2 regions of the Hoeflea sp. IMCC20628 genome follow, and region 2 is predicted to be linked to the other one. Evidence: predicted binding sites of a transcription regulator. Region 2 holds the regulator's gene; the other holds the start of a gene.

Region 1 (10,986 bases), 750 kb from region 2:
TCTACGGCTTCTGGAAGCACGGTCTGCACTTCCTCAACCTGTTTGTTCCCCAGGGCGTACCCGGCATTCTGATGCCGCTGGTGGTGATGATCGAAGTGATCTCCTTCCTGTCGCGCCCGATCAGCCTGTCCGTGCGTCTGTTTGCCAACATGCTCGCCGGTCACATCACGCTGAAAGTGTTCGCGGGCTTTGTCGTCTCGCTTGGCGGCATGGGCGCGCTTGGCGTCGGTACAGCCATTCTGCCGCTGGCGATGACTGTCGCGCTCACCGGTCTCGAATTCCTCGTTGCCTTCCTACAGGCCTATGTCTTTGCGGTGCTGACTTGCATGTACCTCAACGACGCCCTGCATCCCGGCCACTAGGTTCCAATCACCGGCGGCTTGCCGCCAACCATATCGCATCCATCCCATTCTAAAGGAGTTTTATCATGGAAGCAGAAGCAGCAAAGTACATCGGCGCAGGCATCGCTTGCCTCGGCATGGGCGGCGCGGGCATTGGCCTGGGCAACATTTTCGGCAGCTACCTGGCAGGCGCTCTGCGCAATCCTTCGGCAGCTGACGGCCAGTTCGGCCGTTTGATTTTCGGCTTTGCCGTGACCGAAGCTCTGGGCATCTTCTCGCTGCTCGTCGCCCTTCTTCTCCTTTTCGCCGTCTAATCGACGAATTTGAGTTTAGGCTTGCCACGCCGGATGTCCGGCGTGGCATTTCATCTGGAGGTGACCATGTTTGTTGTGACCCCGGCTTATGCCGAGTCCAACCCCACCGAAGGGACCCATTCGGAAACAGGCGCAGTTGGTGGCGAAGCCCACGGCAGCGGCGTATTTCCGCCCTTCGATTCATCGACCTTTGCGTCGCAGCTGCTATGGCTGGCGATCACCTTCGGCTTGTTCTATCTGTTCATGTCGAGGGTCATTGTGCCCCGTATTGGCGGCATTCTGGAGCACCGGCGTGACCGGATCGCACAGGATCTCGATGAAGCAAATCGTCTGAAGGAAGAAGCCGACGCCGCTATTGCTGCTTACGAGCAGGAACTGGCGGACGCGCGCAAGAAAGCCTCCGCCATTGCGGAGACGGCGCGTGAAAAGGCCAAAGCCGCAGCCGAAGCCGAACGGGCATCCACCGAAGCCGGGTTGAGCGCCAAGATGGCCGACGCTGAAAAGAGCATCGCCGCCATCAAGACCAAGGCTCTGGCGGACGTTGACACCATCGCCGAGGAAACCGCGACGGATGTGGTCAAGCATCTTCTGGGCGGTTCCGTGACCAAAGCCGAGGTCGCAGCCGCGATCCGTGCTGCATCCGGCAAATAAGCAGGGGACTCGACCATGGACGCTACATTCTTTGCTTTAGTCGGCCTCCTCATCTTCTTGGGTATCCTCGCTTACGTGAAGGTTCCCGGGATGATCACGGGTTCGCTGGACAAGCGCGCCGACCAGATCCGCAACGAACTCGAACAGGCCAAGAAGCTGCGCGAAGAAGCTCAGCAATTGCTTGCCGAGTATCAGCGCAAGCGCAAGGAAGCTGAAACCGAGGCGGCGAGCATTCTCAGCGCCGCCGAACGCGAAGCTGCAGTCTTGCGCGAAGACGCCAAGGCCAAGACCGAAGAATACATCAGCCGCCGCACCGCGATGGCTGAACTGAAAATCAGTCAGGCAGAGACCGATGCAATCAACGAGGTTCGCGCCTCGGCGGTTGATCTGGCGCTTGTCGCGGCCGAAAAGCTGATTGGCTCGAAAGTTGACAGCAAGGTTTCCGGCGACCTGTTCAAGGGTTCGCTTGGCGATCTGAAGGCCCGGCTCAACTGAGCCGATCGACCGAGTAACAGAATTTAGGCCGGGATCGTCTCCCGGCCTTTTTCGTTTTTGGTGGGGGCAATTTGCAGACATCTGCAGCGTTAACCGGAACCGGTTCAATCCTTGCGCATCGGCCGGAAGGTCATGCGGTGCAGCGGGCAGGGGCCGTGATCTGCAATGGCCTGGAGATGCTTTGGCGCCCCGTAGCCCATGTGGCTGTCAAATCCGTAGAGCGGATGATCCAGCGCCGCGCGTGTCATCATCCGGTCCCGCGTGACTTTTGCAACGATCGAAGCTGCGGCAATCGACAGCGAGCGCGAATCCCCCTTGACCAGCGCCCGGGCCATGCAATCAAGCCCCGGAGGCACATCGCGGCCATCGACCAGTGCGAACCCGACCTTCATTGGCAGCGCGGCAAGCGCCCGTCGCATTGCAGTCAGGCTCGCCGCGCGGATGTCGGTCGCCTCGATTTCGCGGGCCGAGGCGCTGGCAAACGCCACCTGTGACGACGCCAGAATCGCTTCATACAATCGTTCACGTGTGGCCCGTTTTAACAGCTTCGAATCATTGAGGCCTTCGGGGATAGCGTTGAAATCGAGAATCACAGCCGCAGCGACAACAGGTCCTGCGAGCGGGCCGCGTCCGGCTTCGTCGATACCGGCCACAATGCCGAAACCACTTTGGACAGCATGCTGCTCAAAGCGATAATCAGGCATCGCCGGGTAATCTGGAAACAGGGAATCAGGCGGGGTACGAGCCATTGCGGCGAAACTCGCACACCCGCCTGATCCTCTGCAAGGCCCGGCGGCGGGGACGGGATGCCGCGCGGGCGCCGGACCGCCCTGTAATGGGGCGGCGGACGGTCCGGATCTGTCGCCGCGCGTGTGGATATGCGCGCGGAAATTCTCTCGAAGCCCGGAAAGCCGGGGTTGGCTTACAGCAGGCTCAACTGAACCCCTTCGCCATGCGGCGGCACGAAGTGATCGATCCGCAACGGCGATTTTCTCAAGTTCAGGCCAAGTCGCTTGGCAGTCAGCTCGAAACGGCGGCCAATTTGCCAGGCATAGGGGCCGGTTCCGCGCATCCGGGTGCCGAACTCCGCGTCATAGTCCTTGCCGCCGCGCATCGAGCGGACCAGCGACATCACGTGCCGGTAGCGATCCGGGTAATGCCGCAGCAGCCAGTCGCGAAACAGCGGACTGACTTCAATCGGCAACCGCAGCATGACATAGCCTGCTGCATCCGCGCCCGCCGCCTTGGCGGAATCGAGAATGCGCTCGATCTCGTGGTCATTGAGGCCGGGAATAACCGGTGCTGCCATCACCGAGACCGGAATGCCGGCCTCCGATAGCGCGCGGATGGTCTCCAGCCGCTTCTCCGGTGTTGACGCCCGTGGTTCCAGGGTGCGTGCCAGCTTGCGGTCAAGCGTTGTCACCGACAGCGCCACCCGGGCAAGGCCCTTCGAGGCCATGCGTGACAGGATGTCGATGTCGCGCACCACCAGTGCCGATTTGGTGACGATGCCGACAGGGTGTCCGGCCGCTTCCAGCACCTCGAGCAATTGCCGGGTGATTCGCCACTGCTTTTCGACCGGCTGGTAGGGATCGGTGTTGGTGCCGATGGCGATCGGCTGAACCTTGTAGCCCGGTTTCGACAGTTCCCGCTCCAGAAGCCGCGGCGCGTCGGGTTTGGCAAACAGTTTTGCCTCGAAATCGACACCCGCCGACAGTCCCATATAGGCATGGGTCGGCCGCGCGAAACAATAGACACAGCCATGCTCGCAACCGCGATAGGGATTGATGGAACGGTCGAAGGACAAATCCGGGGACTGGTTCTTGGTGATGATGGTACGCGGCTTTTCAATCTGCACTTCGGTCTTGAACGGCGCCAGATCCTCGAGGCTGCTCCAGCCGTCGTCAAAAACCTCACGGTTGCTGATCTCGAAGCGGCCCGACATGTTGAGCCCGGCGCCGCGACCGCGAATCCGGTCATCGGCCACGCGCATGCCGCTTGCCACAATATGCGCATCCGCTTCGCCGGCGTTCAGGCCGGGGGCGAATGCTGTCTGTTTCAACGTCGAAAGGCTCGGCATAAGACCTCCATACGCCCCGAAGCGGGGACAAAACTGCGGCTTGGCAAGGAATGGTGCCGGTTAACTGACTATATTCCTATCTGAAAAAAGAGAACGTAGCAAGAACAAAATATCGAGGCGCACCGTGAACCCGGTTCGATTTGCGTGTTCATCTGGCTGGCATCTCGTTCGTGCATGGATTAGAAGGCGCCATGATCAGCGTGTTTATTGAATGCAAGGACCAGGAAAAGGCGCTGGCGGTGACGTTGGCAGCGCTTGTCCATGGTGCCGTCGAGGGCCTCGTCGCCGAAGTGGTTATTCTGGATCGGGGCTCTTCCGACGGCACTGCCTTGCTGGCCGATGCGGCGGGATGCCGGTTTCTTGAAGATCCGGATCTGCGCGATGTCGTCGCTTCTGCGCGGGGCGACTGGCTCTTGCTGATTGAACCGGGCGCACGCCCGCTTCTCGGCTGGGTCGATCACATGGGACAGCATATGGCGGTGGCGCAGCAGGCCGCACGATTGCGTCCGTCGCGTGAATACAGACTGCCGTTTTTCAAGCGCTGGCGCCGCCGTCTGTCAGCGCTGGAGCATGGGGTGCTGATGCCAAAGCGTCAGGCGATCGCGAATGCGAAATCAGGCCATTCACTTGAAAGTCTCGGGCGTGGTCTGGCGATGAAGCGGCTCAATTGTGAAATCGTCCCGGCGGCGGTTCTGGCGCTGTCATAACACGCCGCGATTGTTCAGCCCTGAGACAGCGTCTGCGTGGCTTGGATGAACCAGCTGGGTTGTTCATCGCGCAATCGCTGTGCTGCGTCCTGTGCAGCCTCTGTGGACTGATACAGCCCAAAGCAACTCGCTCCCGACCCCGACATCCGGACAAACTGCGCGCCAGAGTCACGTACCGCAGAGAGGCAGTCCGCGATATCCGGAACCAGCTGCATCGCCGGCGACTGCAGATCATTGCGGGTTTGCGATAGCCACTCGACAAAGCGGTGCTTGTCGGTGAGCCCTTCGGGCGCGGGCAAGGGGGTATTGTCCCGGCGCTGAAGCTTTGAGAAAACAGCAGGCGTCGAGATGCCGATGCGCGGATTGACAATCACCAGGTCGAGCGCAAATCCCAGCTTAACCGGATCCAGCGCTTCGCCGATGCCGCGGGCAATCAGCGGCTGTCCGCTCAGGCACATCGGCACATCGGCCCCGAGGCCAAGAGCGATCGTCGACAGTGTTTCCGGTTCCGGTGCAAAATTCCAGATCCGGCACAGGGCTTTCAGCGTTGCTGCTGCGTCGGCTGATCCGCCGCCTATGCCCGAGGCGACGGGAAGCCGTTTGTCGAGCCGGATCTGAACCGGTGCTGCTTCCATTCCCGATCGGTGTGCCGCAGCGCGCAAGCTGTCACGGGCGCGGACGACCAGATTGCTCTGTGTATCCTCCGCCGTCAGCGCACCGGATTCAGGCCCTTCCAGGATAAACCCGTCCCGGTCCGAGAGCTCCACCGACACGAGGTCGCCGAGATCGGTAAAGACCACCAGACTTTCGATCAGATGGTAGCCGTCGGCACGCTGCCCGGTGACATGCAGCGCCAGGTTGATCTTGGCCGGCGCCTCAAGCGTGAGCATAAAGCCGCTGGTTCAAATCACTTGGCCGCGTCGTATCATCAGGTGTTCCCAGCCCGGCCCGGCGTGGATCATTCTCGACCGGTCCAAGATCGGTCTTCTTGTCGCTACCGGCCTCCTCAGATTGCGGCAGCGCCGGTGCGCCGTCCTTTGAACCGCCATTGTCGGCTGCCGGCACCGACGGATCGAGCACCGGCAAGCCTTCGCTCAGCTTGAGTTCGATCTGCGGCTTGAGGTCGGCTTCGGGTTCATTGGACAATGCGCGTTTCCACTGAAACGAGGCCTCCAGCTCACGCCCGACGCGCCAATAGGCGTCGCCAAGGTGATCATTGATTGTCGGGTCTGCCGGCTTGAGTTCGACAGCGCGCTCCAGTTCACGCACTGCGTCATCATACTGGGAAAGCCGGAAATGCGCCCAGCCGAGCGAATCGACGATATAGCCGTCATTAGGCCTCAGATCGACGGCGGCGCGGATCAGGTCCATCCCCTCTTCGAGGTTGATGTTCATGTCGATCCAGGAATAGCCCAGATAATTCATCACCTGCGGCTGTTCGGGATAGAGTTCCAGTGCGCGCTTGAAATGCGCCTCTGCCTTCGGCCAGTGCTTGAGCCGTTCATTGGCAATTCCGGCCTGGAAAAACAAGTTCCAGTCACTGCGAGTCGGCGCCGGGCCGATAACCGAGATGGCAGTCTCATAGGTGAGCGCCATTTCGACATAGTCCTTGTCCTGAGACAGAACGCTGCCATAGGCCAGGTAACTGCGGATATCCTTGGGATCGGAGTCAATGAGTGCCTTGAGATGGTCCTTGGCTTCGCCATTGCGGCCGAGATCGGCAAGTGCCAGCCCCAGTTGAAGCTCTGAAACCCGGCGCATCGGCGAGGCTTCCGGTACAGCTTCATAGATCGCGATGGCATCTTCGGCCTTGCCCAGTCGTTCTTTCAGGCCACCCAGAATCACCAGTGTCTCGGCATTTGCGGGATCAAGCGTTCTGGCGAATTGCAGATAGACGGCAACGGTCTCTTCCGCGCCATCACGGTTGAGCGCGCTGCCCAGCGTGAACAAGGCTGCCGCCGCGCCCTGCTGCGCAGTCTTCACCCCAGCCTCCGGCTTGTTACCGTCCAGGATCAGCTGTTTGAGCGCGGCAAGCGGTGCGTAGCCGGGTGAAAACTCTTCGCCCGCAGCAAGCGCATCCAAGGCAGCGCGTTGATTTCCGTTGCGTGCTTCCATTCCAGCCAGCGCCATGACGGCGCGGATATAGGTGTCGGGTGCAGCACCGCCACCCTGCGGGTCGGCAATCAGGTCGGTAAGGTGCTTCCGGGCGGCGTCCTTGTTGCCCATCGCCAGCGACATGGCACCGGCATGATAGCGGGTGAACACCGGATACCAGGGCGGACCTTCCAGCGCGAGGATCGACTTGAGGGCTGCTTCCCCCTTGCCGTCTCCGAATTCCGCCCATGATTTCAACAGCATATTAAGCAATCGGTCGATTGGATTGCTGTTGTCGGGATCGAGAAGGTTTGCCGCCTTGCGGTATTCGCGCTTGGTTGTGGCTTCGACCATCATCGCCAGACGCGAAACCTGTGCGACCGCCGGATCATCCTTCATCTCACGCGCCAGTGCGGCACCCTCTGTAAAACGGCCATCGATAAAAAGCGCCACCATCAACCGCTGCCGGACATCACTGTTTTCCGGGTCGAACTCCAGCGCCTTGCGATAATATTCGATTGCGTGGACGGTATCATTGTCGACGTCAGCCGTTTGTCCGGCCAGGAAAGCACCTGCGAAACCGAGGAAGTTGGGTTGCAGTTCTTCCACCTGCTCAGTGGCTGCCGAAGCCGCGTGGCTGGTCAGAGGAACCATCACCCCGCTCAGGGAAACAAATACACCCAGCGCTACGCTGGCCGTTAACCGGGCTGTCAAAATTCGCCGCATAAAGTCCTGCCTCATGTTCAATTTGGCCATGCTTCAGCCAGTTGCTGAAGTACAATTGCCCAACACAATGGCTTTTTTGGCGCAGGGCAGCAAGGCCGGAAGGTCCAGCCAATTCAAGACGCTTTAGCTGGCGCGGTTCACGCAAAATGCGATGACTTCCAACAGCGCTGCCTTTTCTTCGGTGTCCGGCAACGGCGCCAGCGCATCACGCGCGATGGAAGCATAATGTTCGGCCCGGGCAGTGGTGTCTTTCAGGCTGCCATATTTGGCAATCAGGCCCTTGGCCTTTTCCAGCGCTTGCTCATCGCTGTTTCCGCCCTCGATCGCGTCACGCCAGAACGCCCGTTCTGATTCGGTTCCGCGGCGATAGGCCAGCACTACGGGCAGGGTGATCTTGCCTTCGCGGAAGTCGTCGCCGACATTCTTGCCCAGGTCGTGGGCCGATCCACCATAATCAAGCACATCGTCAATAAGCTGAAACGCCAGGCCGAGATTCATTCCGTAAGACCTCAGCGCGTTGCGCTCTGCCTTGCTGACGCCGGCAATGATGGGGCCGACTTCACAGGCAGCCGAAAACAGTGCGGCTGTCTTGGATTTGATGACGGCCAGATAATCATCTTCGGTCGTTTCCATGTTCTTGGCGACCGACAATTGCAGCACTTCACCCTCGGCGATCACCGATGCGGCGGTCGACAGCACGTCCAGCGCTTCGAGCGAACCCACCTCGACCATCATCCGGAAGGCCTGTCCAAGCAGGAAATCACCGACCAGCACGCTTGCCTGATTGCCCCAGATCATCCGCGCGGTGGAACGTCCACGCCTCAGATCGCTCTCGTCAACCACATCGTCATGCAGCAGCGTCGCCGTGTGCATGAACTCCACCGAGGTGGCGAGCTTGACATGATGTTCGCCGGTGTAGCCAAACATCGTTGCCGAAGCCAGCGTCAGCATCGGCCGCAGTCGCTTGCCTCCCGAGGAAATAAGGTGGTTGGCCACCTCCGGGATCATCGCCACATCGGAGCCTGCCTTGGACAGAATCAGCTGGTTGACGCGCTCCATGTCGGCGCGGGTACTGGCAACCAGCGGTTTGACGGATGCGTCTCTTTGTTTTCCATCTTCCAGTGAAATGACTACGCCCAATGGGTCGGACTCCTGTTTTGTCTGTGTGGGCACATTATTCAGCGCGTCCCGACACGGCAAGCGGCGATTTGGCGCGGATGGGGGTTGATAACTGATACGTTCGGATCAACAAAAGATTCCTGAGGAGAAAAAATGCACGATCTCATCCGCACCAATGACCCGGTTCTGATTTCTTTTGTCGAAAGCCTGATGCGCGATGCCGGCATTGGCTGCATGGTCGCTGACAGCGGCATGAGCATTCTCGAGGGATCAGTCGGCATCATTCCCCGGCGAATTCTGGTCGATCCGCAACAGGCAGGTCAGGCCCGCCGCATCGTCATTGATGCCGGATTGGAAAACGAGCTCCGGCCCTGGATCGACAGTGACGCGGCGACCTGACCAAAACGGCGCACGGCCCGCTTCTGCAAAGTCCGAAACTGAGCCTCGGGATGACCTGGAAACCTCGGGGGCAGTCCGGGAGCCCGGTTCGCCGGACTATTCTGTTGATGCGTTCCACGATGGTGGCTTCCATCTGCTGCAGCCACTGGGGTCGGGACACCGTGCCGGGATGGATGCCATGCTGCTGGCTGCGACCGTTCCGGAAGGAGCGCGCGGAGCGCTTGCCGATCTGGGAGCGGGAGCGGGTGCTGCGGGCCTTGCCGCAGCCGCGAGATTGCCGGACCTGAGTGTGGTTCTGGTCGAACGTTCGCCCGTCATGGCGGATTTTGCACGACGGTCATTGGTACTGACCGAAAACGCCCATCTCGTGGCCCGGGCGCAGGTGATTGAGGCCGATGTCGCGCTTCACGGAAATCAGCGCCGGTCCGCCGGTCTGCCGGACTATGCCTATGAGTATGTGATCATGAACCCGCCCTTCAATTCGGGCAGGGACCGGCAGACACCTGATCCGCTCAAGGCAGAGGCCCATGCCATGGAGATCGATGATCTGTTCGAGCGCTGGCTTCGGACCGCGGGGGCGATTCTCAAACCCGGTGGCCAGGTGTCCATCATCGCCCGTCCCGAATCGGTGTCCGATATCCTGCTGGCGCTGGGCAAACGCTTCGGCGGCGTTGAAATCACGCCGGTCTGTCCGCGTGACGGCGATGATTCGATCCGTATCCTCGTCACCGCCATCAAGGGCAGCCGCGCCCGGTTGAGTTTTCGCGACCGGATTGTTGTTCACGACGGCGCGGGAAACGGTCTTTCCGAGCTGATGAAACAGTTGAGCAATGGCCAGTCCGCCTGGCCCCGTCGCATCAAGGCCAAGCCGCCAAAATAGCGTGTTCCGCAATGTCAGGATGCTTCGCGCCATTGCACTTGGGCGGAAAGTGCATACATGATTCCAAGCTTGCTCATCCCCGTGAATGCAGGCCGCTGCCAACAGGAATTTCGTTATGGTCTCTTTGAATTCATTTTTCCCGGCCCGTTTCCGCAAGGATGTGACCGTCATCCCGGTGGTGCGGCTGCATGGGGCGATCATGGCGGGCGGAAACCAGTTCCGCCAGAACCTCAACATCGCCACCGTTGCTCCGTTACTGGCGCGCGCATTTGCAGACAAGCGGGCGCCTGCGGTGGCGATCATGATCAATTCGCCGGGTGGATCTCCGGTTCAATCGCGGCTGATCTACAAGCGCATTCGCGACCTGGCCGCGGAAAAGAACAAGAAGGTGCTGATGTTTGTCGAGGATGTGGCAGCCTCCGGTGGCTACATGATCGCCTGCGCCGGAGACGAGATCATCGCCGATCCATCATCTATCGTCGGTTCGATCGGGGTGATTTCCGCCAGTTTTGGCTTCACCGGACTGATAGACAAGATCGGCGTCGAGCGCCGGGTTTATACTGCAGGCGAAAACAAGTCATTGCTCGACCCGTTCAAGCCGGAAAATCCGGAAGATATCGCCTATCTCAAGGAGCTTCAGCTCGAAATCCACAAGGTCTTCATCGATCTGGTCAAGGAAGGCCGCGGCGCGCGTCTGGGCGATGACCCCGATATGTTCACCGGAAAATTCTGGACCGGGATGCGCGGCAAGGATCTGGGTCTGGTTGATGAGTTGGGCGACATCCGCGCGGCCTTGCGCGCCCGCTTTGGCGACAAGGTCAGGATGCGGCTGGTCAGCGCCCAGCGCGGCCTGTTCGGTCGTCGTGTGCCTGGAGTCAGTGCCGGCATGGCGGCGGGTGCTATTGCAGGGATCGGCGAAGCAGGGTTGAATACGCTTGAAGAACGCGCACTTTGGTCGCGTTACGGGCTCTAGGCCTGATGCATGTCGCGTTCAACTGGATTCATTTGAGCGCGACAAGCATCAATTCAAAGATTCACAGCGTCCTGTGTGCGTCCAATTGGATGCGCGGCGCTATAGGGAGAGGACCGCAGCATGCCGCAATTCTTTTTGCTCGCCGCCGTGGGTGCGGTTGCCTGGCTCGGCTACAAGCGTTTTGTCTCCGAAGCCGAGCGTGTCAAC
Region 2 (10,986 bases):
ATTTACTCAGGCGCCGGGTGTAGTCTTGAATGCTTCAAGCGAGGCGTGCATGAAGCAGGCAACACGCATGGGGCTGAACCACCACATGGATGGGGCTGACAGGCCGCTCCGCCCCGCGCAGATGCGTGCCGATGCCGCCCCTGCGCTTGTATCCCTGCCAGAGCCGCATCGCCTGACCCCGTTGGGACGCTCGGCGGTCAGGGCGGCCCCGCAGCGGCTCCGGGGTGCACTTTCGCAGGCTGCCAGCCGTGAGCGCGATTGCGGACTGGCGTTTCTGTTCCTGCCGGTGGCCATGGGCGGTGGTGCCGGGTTATTCTATATGAGCCCCACTGATCCCGACCTGTTCATTGTGGGGGCAGGGATGCTGATTGCGCTGTTGTTGGCAGCGCTGTCGCGGCAAAACCACATTGCTGCAGCCCGTTGCGCAACATTTTTGGCGGCATTGTTAGCCGGTGCCCTTGCTGCGGGCATCGAGCAGCAGCGCGGCGCTGTTCTGCTCGATTCGGATGTGACAACCCGGATTGACGGACGGGTTGACGCACGTGAATTCGATGGTCAGGGCAGGGTCTGGTATTTGATCGATCTGGTTTCGACAGCGGATCCGGAAATCCGCCGTCCGCCGGCGCGGGTCCGGGTTGTCGCGCGCGCACCGCACCAGCCGGTGCCGGTCGGAGCCTTGATTTCCGGCCGGGCGCGCCTGTCCTCGCCCTCCGGTCCGGTGATGCCGGGCGGTTATGATTTTGCATTCAAGGCCTTTGTCGACGGGATCGGGGCGCATGGTTTTTTTTACAGCACACCAGAGACCGCCGCACCGACGCTGCGGCAAACCGGTCTGGTGCACCTCCTCAAGCTTCGGTTGAGAACGGTACGCGAACAGATTTCGATGCGGATTCGCACCGTGCTGCCGGGCGATCCGGGCGGGGTCGCGGCAGCCCTTGCTGTCTCGGACCGGCGCGGCATTTCCAAGGCGACACAGGATGCGCTCAGGGCCACGGGTCTGGCCCATATTCTGGCGATCTCCGGCCTGCACATGGCGCTCGCCGCCGGCACGCTCTACATCGGACTGAGAAAAGGCCTGGCGCTGTTTCCAACGCTGGTTGAAGCGTTCCCGGTCAAGAAGATCGCAGCCATCGGCGCGCTGCTGACGGCCACGGCCTATCTGCTGATTTCCGGCGGCAGCGTCGCGACACAGCGCGCCTGGGTGATGCTGGCCGTCATGCTGATTGCCGTGCTGGCTGATCGCAGCGCGCTGACCATGCGCAATGTCGCCCTTTCGGCAATTGTCATCATCGTGCTGACGCCGTCCGCAGTGGTCGGTCCAGGATTTCAGATGTCATTTGCAGCCACCGCCGCGCTGATAGCGGCCTATGCCGTCTTTGCAGGCCGCGCCCGCGACCGGCCGGTCTCTGCGCCCGGCTTGCTTGGCGGGTCGATGCCTGTTCGCTGGTTCGTTGCTCTGGCCAGACTCATGCTGGGCCTGGCCATCACCTCGCTGGTCGCGGGAGTGGCCACCGGGCTGTTTTCCGCGCACCATTTTCACCGGGTAGCCGGCCATGGGCTTCTGGCCAATCTGCTGGCAATGCCGCTGGTGACCTTGGTGGTGATGCCTGCGGGGCTGGCCGCGATGTTGCTGATGCCGTTCGGCCTTGATGCCATGCCGCTGCAACTCATGGGACGTGGCATCGAAGGTGTCATCGCGATGGCCAATTATGTCGACAGTCTTGGCGGCAATATCACCGTCGGCCAGATCCCGCTCGCCGCCACCGCCACTGCCGGTGCCGGGCTTGTCTTTCTTGTGTTTCTCAGAAGCTGGCTGCATCTGTCGGGTGCGGTCTTGATCGCTCTGGGTATCGCCTTGGCGCTGCCGCCGCTCGCACGGCCGGGTCCCGATATCCTGATCAGCGAGGATGGGAAGCTGGTCGCGCTGGTCGGGCCGGAGACCTTGGCCAGCAATGCCGCGCGCCCTTCGGCTTTCGTGTTTGAGCAATGGCAGGCTGCCTTGCGGTCGCCGCCGCATTTGCCGCCGGCGAACTATCCTCAAGCCGCAGCTGACGATGTTGAAAAGGTCAAACTGCTCGATGGCTTGCTGGCCGCAGCCGTAGGCGCCCCGTCTCGGTTCCATTGCGCCGGGCGTGGTATCTGCGCCGCCATGCATCACCAGGCAAGGCTGATCGCCATCAATCAGGCGGCACTGATCGGCGCAGCTTGCGACCGGGCGGACGTCGTGGTGGTGGCAATACCTGTCCATATGCGGACCTGCCGCTCGGGCGCGGTGCTCGTCACCTCGCGCAGCCTGCGCCGCAGCGGGGCTATGACGCTCACCATTCTGGCCAGGCCATCAGCCGCGGCAGAGGATCAGTCAGAAGATCTGTCGGGTGGAGGCAGGGTCGGGAAAACAATGAAAAGGCCGGAATTCAGGATCAGGACGGCGCTGCAAGGTATCGTCCGCCCCTGGACGATCCAGCGCTATTACGACTGGCGAACCCGAAGCTATGATCTGCCTGATTGAAGGGGAGTCACCGCGGGTCGCGCGAGAGCGCGCAGCGGTCTTGCGATGCCGACATGCAATAGCATCGGCCAGTTGCGCTTCACCCGTGTCCGTTGCGACGTCACAACAACTTGAAGGCGTCAGGCCGACCGGATCGCCCGGTCAGCCACATGCTTGCAGATCGGGTCAGTGATAGCGCCGGATCAGGCCGACAAGCTTGCCCTGCACCTTGATCCGGTCGGGACCGAAAATGCGGGTCTCATAGGCCGGGTTGGCCGCTTCAAGCGCAATCGAGGCGCCCTTGCGGCGGAACCGCTTCAGCGTGGCTTCCTCGTCATCGACCAGGGCCACGACAATGTCACCGGGGCTTGCGGTCGACACGTTGCGGATCACCACGGTGTCGCCGTCGAAAATCCCGGCCTCGATCATCGAATCGCCTTTGACCTCGAGCGCGTAGTGATCACCGGGTCCGATCATCTCCACCGGCACGGTGATGGTGTGGGTGATGTTCTGGATCGCCGAAATCGGAACACCGGCAGCAATCCGGCCCATCATCGGCACTTCGGCCACCTGCGAGGCCTCGTCATTGGCGGCCGTGGCGCGGCGGGTTGGCTCCGGCGTCTTGCCAAGGCTGCCCTCGATGACGCTGGGCGAGAAGCCGCGCCGGGGCTGCAGATTGGCCTGGTAGCTGTCGGGCAGTTTGATCACCTCAAGCGCGCGCGCCCGGTTTGGCAGCCGGCGGATGAAGCCGCGTTCTTCCAGCGCCGTGATCAGCCGGTGAATGCCGGATTTGGACGCCAGGTTGAGTGCATCCTTCATTTCGTCGAACGAAGGCGGGATGCCGCTTTCTTTCATCCGTTCGTGAATGAAGAGAAGAAGCTCGTGCTGTTTGCGCGTCAACATTGTCGATTTACCCCGGTGGCCGGCTCGCTGGTCGAGCGTGAAACAAAACCAGAACTCAGCTAGCATGTTCCATATGTGTTCCGCAAGGGCTAAAGAAACAATGAAAGAACATCAGGGGCGCAAAACGAGCACGTCGCAAGTAGAACCGGCTTTTGCAGGTAATGCGAAAGGCGGCCTTATAATCAGGCAGCGTGCGTCTGCGAACACCTTGATCAGCGATGAATCCTGGTGAGCCGCCGGAGTTGCGGTCAATTGTCCATTCGGTCCGGTGGCAAGGTCACTTCGGATATAGTCCTGACGCTGGTCATTCTCCGGCATGTCCTTGGTCAGTATGGCTTTTTTCATCCGGTCCGGATCCGGACGGCCGCCAAGCCTGGTCACCAGCGGCTCGAGAAACAGATGCGCGCACACCAGGCTTGAGGCCGGATTGCCAGGCAAGCCCAGCACCCGCATAGGGCCGAGATTGCCCGACATCAGCGGCTTGCCGGGGCGCATGGCGATACGCCAGAAATCCAGTGCCATGCCGCGCCCGGTCAGCGCCTTTTGTACCAGGTCATGATCGCCCACCGAAGCACCGCCAATGGTCACCAGCACGTCCGCGCCCTGCGCCAGTGCCGAATCAATTGCCGAATCAAGCGCCTCCATGCGGTCAGCCGCAATGCCCAGATCAATGATGTCAGCCCCGGCCTCACGCGCCAGGGCTGCGACGCCAAAGGTGTTGGATGCGATGATCTGATCCGGGCCGAGCGCCTGGCCGGGCAGGCGCAATTCGTCACCGGTGGCGAGAATGGCGACCCGGGGTTTGCGCGTCACAGGCAACGATGCGTGGTTCATCGCTGCGGCAAAGGTGATGGCGCCGGCATCGAGCAGCCGTCCGGCTGCAAGGCCGATCTTGCCGGTCTCGAAATCATTGCCTGCATCGCGGATGAAACGGCCCGCGACCGGCGCCTCGTTGATCCGGACGGATCCGTCCTCGAGCCTTTCGGCATGTTCCTGAATGACGATGGCGTCCGGGCCTTCGGGCACCGGCGCGCCGGTAAAGATGCGAATCACAGATCCCGGGGCCAATGCGCCGTCAAATCCATGACCGGCAGCAGATTCGCCCTGCAACGTCAGAATGGCTCCGGCGCTCGCCTCGCTGGCCCGCACTGCATAACCGTCCATGGCGGAGGCAGCGAAGGGAGGGTGGGTCCGCAACGCCTTGAGGTCACGGGCAAGCACCCGCCCGGATGCCTCTGCCAGCGGCAGCATCTCCGGTTCGCTTGCAGGCGCCGCAGTCTCGAGTATCCGAGCGAGCGCTTCGTCAACCGGCATCAATGCCATTGGAACTATCCCTTCGTCTGCGCAGTCCAGTCGCCGGATTTGCCGCCGGATTTGGCCAGCACCCGGATGCTGCCGATCTCCATGCCCCGGTCAACCGCCTTGGCCATGTCATATATCGTCAGGCAGGTCACCGACACGGCGGTCAGCGCTTCCATCTCGACACCGGTCTTGCCGGTGAGCTTGGCCAGCGCCTGAACCCGCAAGCCGGGCAGGGCCTCATCGGCCTTTATGTCGACGCTCACCTTGGTCAACGCCAGCGGATGGCACAGCGGAATGAGGTTGGCGGTCTGCTTGGCCGCCATGATCCCGGCAATTCTGGCCGCCCCGATGACGTCACCCTTTTTCATGTCGCCGGCAAGAATAAGCGCCAGCGTCTCGGGCTTCATCCGCACAAAGCCCTCGGCCTCGGCAACCCGCACCGTGTCGGCCTTGTCGCCGACATCGACCATGGTCGCCGATCCGTCTTCCGCCAGATGTGTCAGCCGTGGACCGCTATCATCCGCCATCTCAGTGTGCCGCTTCCGTGGTGCTGCCGGTGAGCAAGGCCGTCGTCGCCGCTGCAACGTCTTGCTGGCGCATCAGGCTTTCTCCGACCAGAAATGTCGAAATCCCGCTTCTGGACAGCCGTTCGCAGTCGGCAAACGAACCGATGCCGCTTTCGCCCACCAGAATGCGGTCGTCAGGCACCATCGCCGCCAGCCGCTCGGAGACCGTCAGCGATACCTCGAAAGTGCGCAAATTGCGGTTGTTGACGCCAATCAGCCGGCTGCCGAGCTTCAATGCCCGCTCCATCTCTGCCTCGTCATGCACCTCGATCAGCGCCGCCATGCCAAGCCCGTGGGCTTCATCTTCGAGCCGCCTTGCGTCGTCATCGCTCAGGCAGGCCATGATGATCAGGATCGCGTCGGCGCCCCAGGCACGCGCCTCGTGCACCTGGTAGGGGTCGAACATGAAATCCTTGCGCAGCGCGGGCAGGGCGCAGGCGTCGCGGGCAGCCGTCAAGAACTCCGGTGCGCCCTGAAACGACGGAGCGTCGGTCAGCACTGACAGACACGCTGCACCTCCGGCCGCATAGGCCTTGGCCAGCGACGGCGGATCGAAATCAGCACGGATCAGGCCTTTGGATGGGCTGGCCTTCTTGATCTCGGCAATAAGTGCAAAGCCGCCGGCACGGTGCTTGGCCTCAAGCGCTGCAACAAAGCCGCGTGGGGCTTCCATGTCGCGCGCCCCCGCCTTGAGCTCAGCCAGCGGGTTAGCCGTCTTGGCGGCGGCAATCTCGTCGCGCTTGTAGGCTTCGATCCGGGTCAGGATATCGCTCATCGCCTCATCCCGCCTTTGGCGCAGGCGCATGGGCATGCGACACGCTGATCAGCTTGTCGAGAGTTCCAAGCGCTGCGCCGCTGTCGATGGAGGCGACGGCCATGCTGATCGCTTCGGGCATCGTCTCGGCCTTGCCCGCCACCACCAGCGCTCCGGCGGCGTTGAGCACAGAGATGTCGCGGTAGGCGCTGATTTCGCCCTCGAGCAGCCGTTTCAGCGCCGCCGCATTGTGCACGCCATCACCGCCCTTGAGCAGGTCGAGCGAAACCCGTGCCAAGCCCAGGTCTTCCGGCGTCATTTCAAAATTGCGAATCTTGCCGTTTTCCAGGGCCACCACCTGGGTCACACCCGTCGTGGTCATCTCGTCGAGCCCGTCGCCATGCACCACCCAGACGGCCTCCGATCCGAGATCGCGCAACACCTGCGCCAACGGGTCGAGCCAGTAGGGCGAGAACACCCCGAGCAACTGCTTCTTGACGCCGGCCGGATTGGAGAGCGGTCCTAGAAGGTTGAAAATCGTGCGGGTGCCAAGCTCGACCCGGCTTGGGCCGACATGGCGCATCGCCGAATGATGCGCCGGTGCAAACATGAAGCCGACACCGGCCTGATCGATGCAGGCAGCAATGCCTTTCGGATCAAGCTCCAGCGAGATCCCCAGCGCAGACAGTGCATCCGCCGTGCCTGACTTCGACGACAGCGCCCGGTTGCCGTGTTTGGCAACCTTGACGCCCGTGCCGGCGACAATGAACGCTGCTGTGGTCGAGACATTGTAGGTGCCCGACGCGTCGCCGCCTGTGCCGACAATGTCGATGGCGTCTGCCGGCGCCTTGACCGGCAGCATCTTGTCGCGCATCACGCTGACGGCGCCATAAATCTCGTCGACGCTTTCGCCGCGCACCCTGAGCGCCATCAGGAAGCCGCCGATTTGCGACGGTGTGGCGTCACCCGACATCATCACGCCAAAGGCGGCGCGGGCCTCATCCCGGTTCAGCGGTTCGGCATTGGCCACTTTGGCGATGAATGACTTGAGATCAGCCATGGTGATCGGCTCCGTTACCTGTCAGATCCTTAAAACGCCAGCGCCAGGTCAGCCAATTCGCGGTTGATCGACACGCCGTAATCGGCCTGCAGCCGCGCCACCATCTGGTCGAGAATATCGTCGGCCATCTGCTGCGAAACCTGGGCCCGTTGCTGATCCGACACCGAACCGGCCGTGGTCGCCGCAGCAACATTGACCGAGGTCACCTTGAGCAGGATCTGGTTTTCGCCCGAAGCATCCTTGGCCACTTCGACAAGACCGGACGGACCGGAGAAGGCAGAGGCCACAGCCGCATCGCCAAACACCGCATCAGCGCCGCGCCGGTTGAGCCCGTATTTGGTCTCCACCGCCACGGACAGCTCTTCTGCGATCGCGGACAGCTCAGCGCCCTTGGCCACGCGCTCCTTCAGCTCGGTCGCCTTGACGCCCAGGGCTTCGATGGTTTTCTCCGCAGTCCAGTCGGCGACTGCCTGCTCGCGCACTTCATCGAGTGTCCGGTCGCGGGCTTCGGTGATGTCGGCCACTTCGAACCAGACGAAGCCGTCGGAGCCGATGTTGAGCGGCGGTGTTTCCACCTCGATACCGGCTTCGAACGCTGCCTGCAGCAGTGCATTGGATTCAGGGATATCGCTCAACACTTTGCCATCGGGAGTCTGACCGCTGCGGTCAACCGCCTCGATCGTCACCGGGGTGAGCTTTTGCTGGGCGGCGGCTTCGGCAAGCGTCATGCCGCCGGCGCGGGCGTCTTCATAGGCATCGTGCACATCAAGCAGCACCTGTGAAGCTTCTGCCAGCGCAAGCTCCTGGCGGATTTCGGCTTCGACCTCGGCAAAACTCTTCGACGTTTCCGGGGTGATTTCGGCAACTCTCAGAATCACCGGGCCAAACTGGCCGTCAATCACCGGCGTGGTCCCACCGGCTTCCGTCACGGCATAGACCGCGTCGGCCATTGATTGATCCGGAAGGCTGGCCTTGCTGAACGATCCGATCCGCACATCCGCAGCACTGCGGTTTTGGGCTGTCACCAGTTCGTCAAAGCTCTTGCCCGACGCCAGTTCCGCTGCCGCCGCATCGGCCGCCGCACGGTCGGCAAACACCAGCTGGTCTATGGTCCGGGTTTCGGCCGTGGTATAACGGTCCTTGCGGGCTTCGTAGTCGGCCTTTGCCGCCTCGGCGGTGATTGCCGCCGGGTCGGAAATATCCTCGCTCAGCAGCCGTACATAATTGATCTTGCGGAATTCGGGCGCCGCATATTTGGCCTTGTTGTCTTCAAACCAGCTTTTCAGCACCGCATCGTCCGGTGTGGCAATCGGGTCGATATTGGCCTTGGTCAGCAACAGATAATTCACGTCGCGGCTTTCGGCCTCATACTGCGCCAAAACCTTGATCATGGTATCGGGGGCCTTGAATCCGTCGGAAATGGCTTCGACGATCTGGGTCCGGACAGCCACCTGGCTGCGGTTCTTCAGATAGTCTTCTTCGCTCATCCCGACCGAACGCAGCACGCTTTGAAAATTGTTGCGGTCAAAGCGGCCGTTGAAATCGTGAAACGCCGGGTCTTCGGCAATCAGTGACGCCAGCCGCTCGTCCGACAGTCCCAGATTCATCTTGCGTGCCTGTTCATCGAGCAGGGCGCCGGCGATCAGCTGCGAATAGACCTGATTCTCGACACCAAAGGCGCGCGCCTGCTCGGTGGTCAGCCGCTGGCCGATCTGTCGGCCGACAACTGCGACCTGACGATCATAGGCAAGCCGGAACTCGTTGGGGCTCACCACCGTGTCGCCCACCGTGATCACCGCATCGCTACCGGCATTCAGGATCGAACCGGATATGCCCCACACGCCGAACGAGGCGACCAGAAGAACCAGAAGAAATTTGGCAACCCAGCCCTGGGCGCCCTTGCGCAAAATATCAAGCATCAAAGCTCCCGCAGCATTGTCATTACGGCCGCGCGCCAGCCAAAAGCCAACCTCGCAAACCTCTCCACCGACCCTTTAGACCAAAGCTGCGGGGAAATGAAGAGTGAGGGTGCTGAATAGGTGAGGTGGTGGCGACGGGAATTCGACTACGCACAGCTTCCGGGCCGAAACAGACGTTTGCAGAGAGCCTTGACGCTAGTCCGCTTCCCGAATTTGACTGTTTTGAAGAGACGTCGCAAGTTAGTGCAAATTGGAACAAATAATTGCGATCTGTTGGTTTTACTGCTGGCACCACCACGGGCACAGTCAATGTGTTGGCGCTACGCATCCGGACTCATCTCTGCCAAATTGTCGGGCGGGCGACTCCGATCACCTATCAAGCTCTCGCCAGGGCGTTGGACCTTTCGCCGCCAAACACGATCCACCAGCTCACGGTCGCACTGGAATGCCTGATGGAGGAGGATGCCGCTGCCGCCCACCCGTTGATCGCAGCGCTCGTAGTCAGCAGGGCACGGGGTGGATTGCCCGCGCCGGGCTTTTTTGATTGCGCGCGGTGCGTTGGGCGTTTCGACGGCGACCCTTCGGGACCCGAGGCCTCAGCGTTTTACGCGGCAGAGTTCAATGCGGCTGTCGAATTCTGGAGTTCCGCCGAAGTCGTGGACGCAGATATCTGAGTCCAACAGTCATGCTGAACATGTGGCTTGAAAGCAGCATGCGGACCGACGTCCCGGAAAGCGATCGGCCCGAAGCCGCCGTTCGCCCGAGCGGCAGAACAGTTCCGTTTGTCGCTCATTCTGCCGTTGGTCTGTAATTGCGATAAAATCGTAGCGACGGTCGAGTTGGACCGAACGAGCCATTGGGCGGCCCCTTCGCGGGAAGATGCAAAGATACCAACTGATGTGCCACAGACGCCTTGCCGCCGGCATTGGAGGCTTCTAAGTCTGAGCGATGCGTATTCTCGATAACATCATAAGTGACCGCGGGTCGAAATATGCAGTCTCGGGTGGACCCTGCGCATCCGAGGCGGAGGCCAAAGCCTTTATCAAGGCGCTTTGCCGCAAGAAGAAATTCGCCAAGGCGTCACATAATACATGGGCCCTGCTGCGTGCCGATGCCCCATTGAAGAACGATGATGGCGAGGCAGGTGCGGGCATGGTGATCTTGCGGATGCTGGAGCGAGAAGGATTGCGCGACCATATCATCGTGGTGACGCGATGGTTTGGCGGCAAGCATCTGGGCGGCGACCGCTTCCGGCACGTGCAGGAAGCGGTGCGGATTTACCTTTCCGATCTGCGCGCAAACTGAGCTAAGTTGTCGAGCGTCAATTCGGCCCAAAGTTACCAATTCATCTTTGAAGTTATCGGCCCAAAGCCGCCTTGGAAGGGTGTCTGTGTCAGCACCGATTCTGGCAGGTCCCGGGTTGGGGCAATGTTTGGCCCGTTCTTGCTTTCCGTGTAGGGTTGTTGCTCTCCCGGACAATGAATCCAGTCGGGATACAATTGTCGAAATGGAGAGCCGAATGAAAAAACTAGCTTTCGCAGTTTGCGTTCTCATAGCTTCGGCGGTCAGAGTCGAGGCTGGAACCGATTCGTATCATGGCCCTCTGGAAAGTAGAGCCGAGTTCGTCGAAAGAGCATGCACCCTGAAGATCTGGCTGGGGGAAGGCGATTTCGCGTACGGGCTTACCGATGAAGAGCTTTTCGAATTCGGGCTCTCGGACCACCAATTTGGTTTGCCCGTAGATTGTGTGGCCAATATTTTGGCCGAGATCTATGTAGCGCCCGTGTTCTCTCCAAAAGCGAAGTCTTATGACCCTTTGGTTTTGTCCGAGCCAGTTCCCAATGATTTCAATTAAGTATAGGAAAAAAACCATGCGTTTATTTATTTCAACTATCGCCGTGACAATAACTCTTGGCCTCTTATTTGCCCCCACCGCGTTTGCAATCACGACCCCGCAAGTGGTCTGCATGCGCCACGCCATGAGCAAACACTTA

What was found. The regulator LexA, encoded in region 2, represses DNA repair genes until DNA is damaged. The targets are predictions, from matches to a motif close to TGTTCNNNNTGTGTTCNG.
Region 1: IMCC20628_RS14065 (glycosyl transferase) is a predicted target of LexA. The motif match lies at 3,971-3,988, and genes of this name have one in related genera.

The regions. Positions count from the first base shown of each region.
Region 1 is NZ_CP011479.1:2,947,295-2,958,280, reverse strand. Features, by position in the region: gene IMCC20628_RS14095 (F0F1 ATP synthase subunit A) at 1-362, shown strand, start outside; gene IMCC20628_RS14090 (F0F1 ATP synthase subunit C) at 428-655, shown strand; gene IMCC20628_RS14085 (F0F1 ATP synthase subunit B) at 722-1,306, shown strand; gene IMCC20628_RS14080 (F0F1 ATP synthase subunit B) at 1,322-1,801, shown strand; gene IMCC20628_RS14075 (ribonuclease HII) at 1,906-2,550, opposite strand; gene IMCC20628_RS14070 (PA0069 family radical SAM protein) at 2,724-3,881, opposite strand; gene IMCC20628_RS14065 (glycosyl transferase) at 4,073-4,588, shown strand; gene IMCC20628_RS14060 (4-(cytidine 5'-diphospho)-2-C-methyl-D-erythritol kinase) at 4,603-5,478, opposite strand; gene IMCC20628_RS14055 (tetratricopeptide repeat protein) at 5,465-7,336, opposite strand; gene IMCC20628_RS14050 (polyprenyl synthetase family protein) at 7,532-8,548, opposite strand; gene IMCC20628_RS14045 (DUF2007 domain-containing protein) at 8,681-8,926, shown strand; gene IMCC20628_RS14040 (methyltransferase) at 8,982-9,806, shown strand; gene IMCC20628_RS14035 (S49 family peptidase) at 9,922-10,779, shown strand; gene IMCC20628_RS14030 (hypothetical protein) at 10,900-10,986, shown strand, end outside.
Region 2 is NZ_CP011479.1:2,197,641-2,208,626, reverse strand. Features, by position in the region: gene IMCC20628_RS10425 (ComEC/Rec2 family competence protein) at 50-2,509, shown strand; gene lexA (transcriptional repressor LexA) at 2,675-3,391, opposite strand; gene glp (gephyrin-like molybdotransferase Glp) at 3,503-4,714, opposite strand; gene moaC (cyclic pyranopterin monophosphate synthase MoaC) at 4,720-5,220, opposite strand; gene trpC (indole-3-glycerol phosphate synthase TrpC) at 5,222-6,034, opposite strand; gene trpD (anthranilate phosphoribosyltransferase) at 6,039-7,073, opposite strand; gene IMCC20628_RS10395 (peptidylprolyl isomerase) at 7,103-8,992, opposite strand; gene IMCC20628_RS25425 (hypothetical protein) at 9,445-9,666, shown strand; gene IMCC20628_RS10385 (YigZ family protein) at 9,941-10,297, shown strand; gene IMCC20628_RS25095 (hypothetical protein) at 10,512-10,847, shown strand; gene IMCC20628_RS25090 (hypothetical protein) at 10,864-10,986, shown strand, end outside.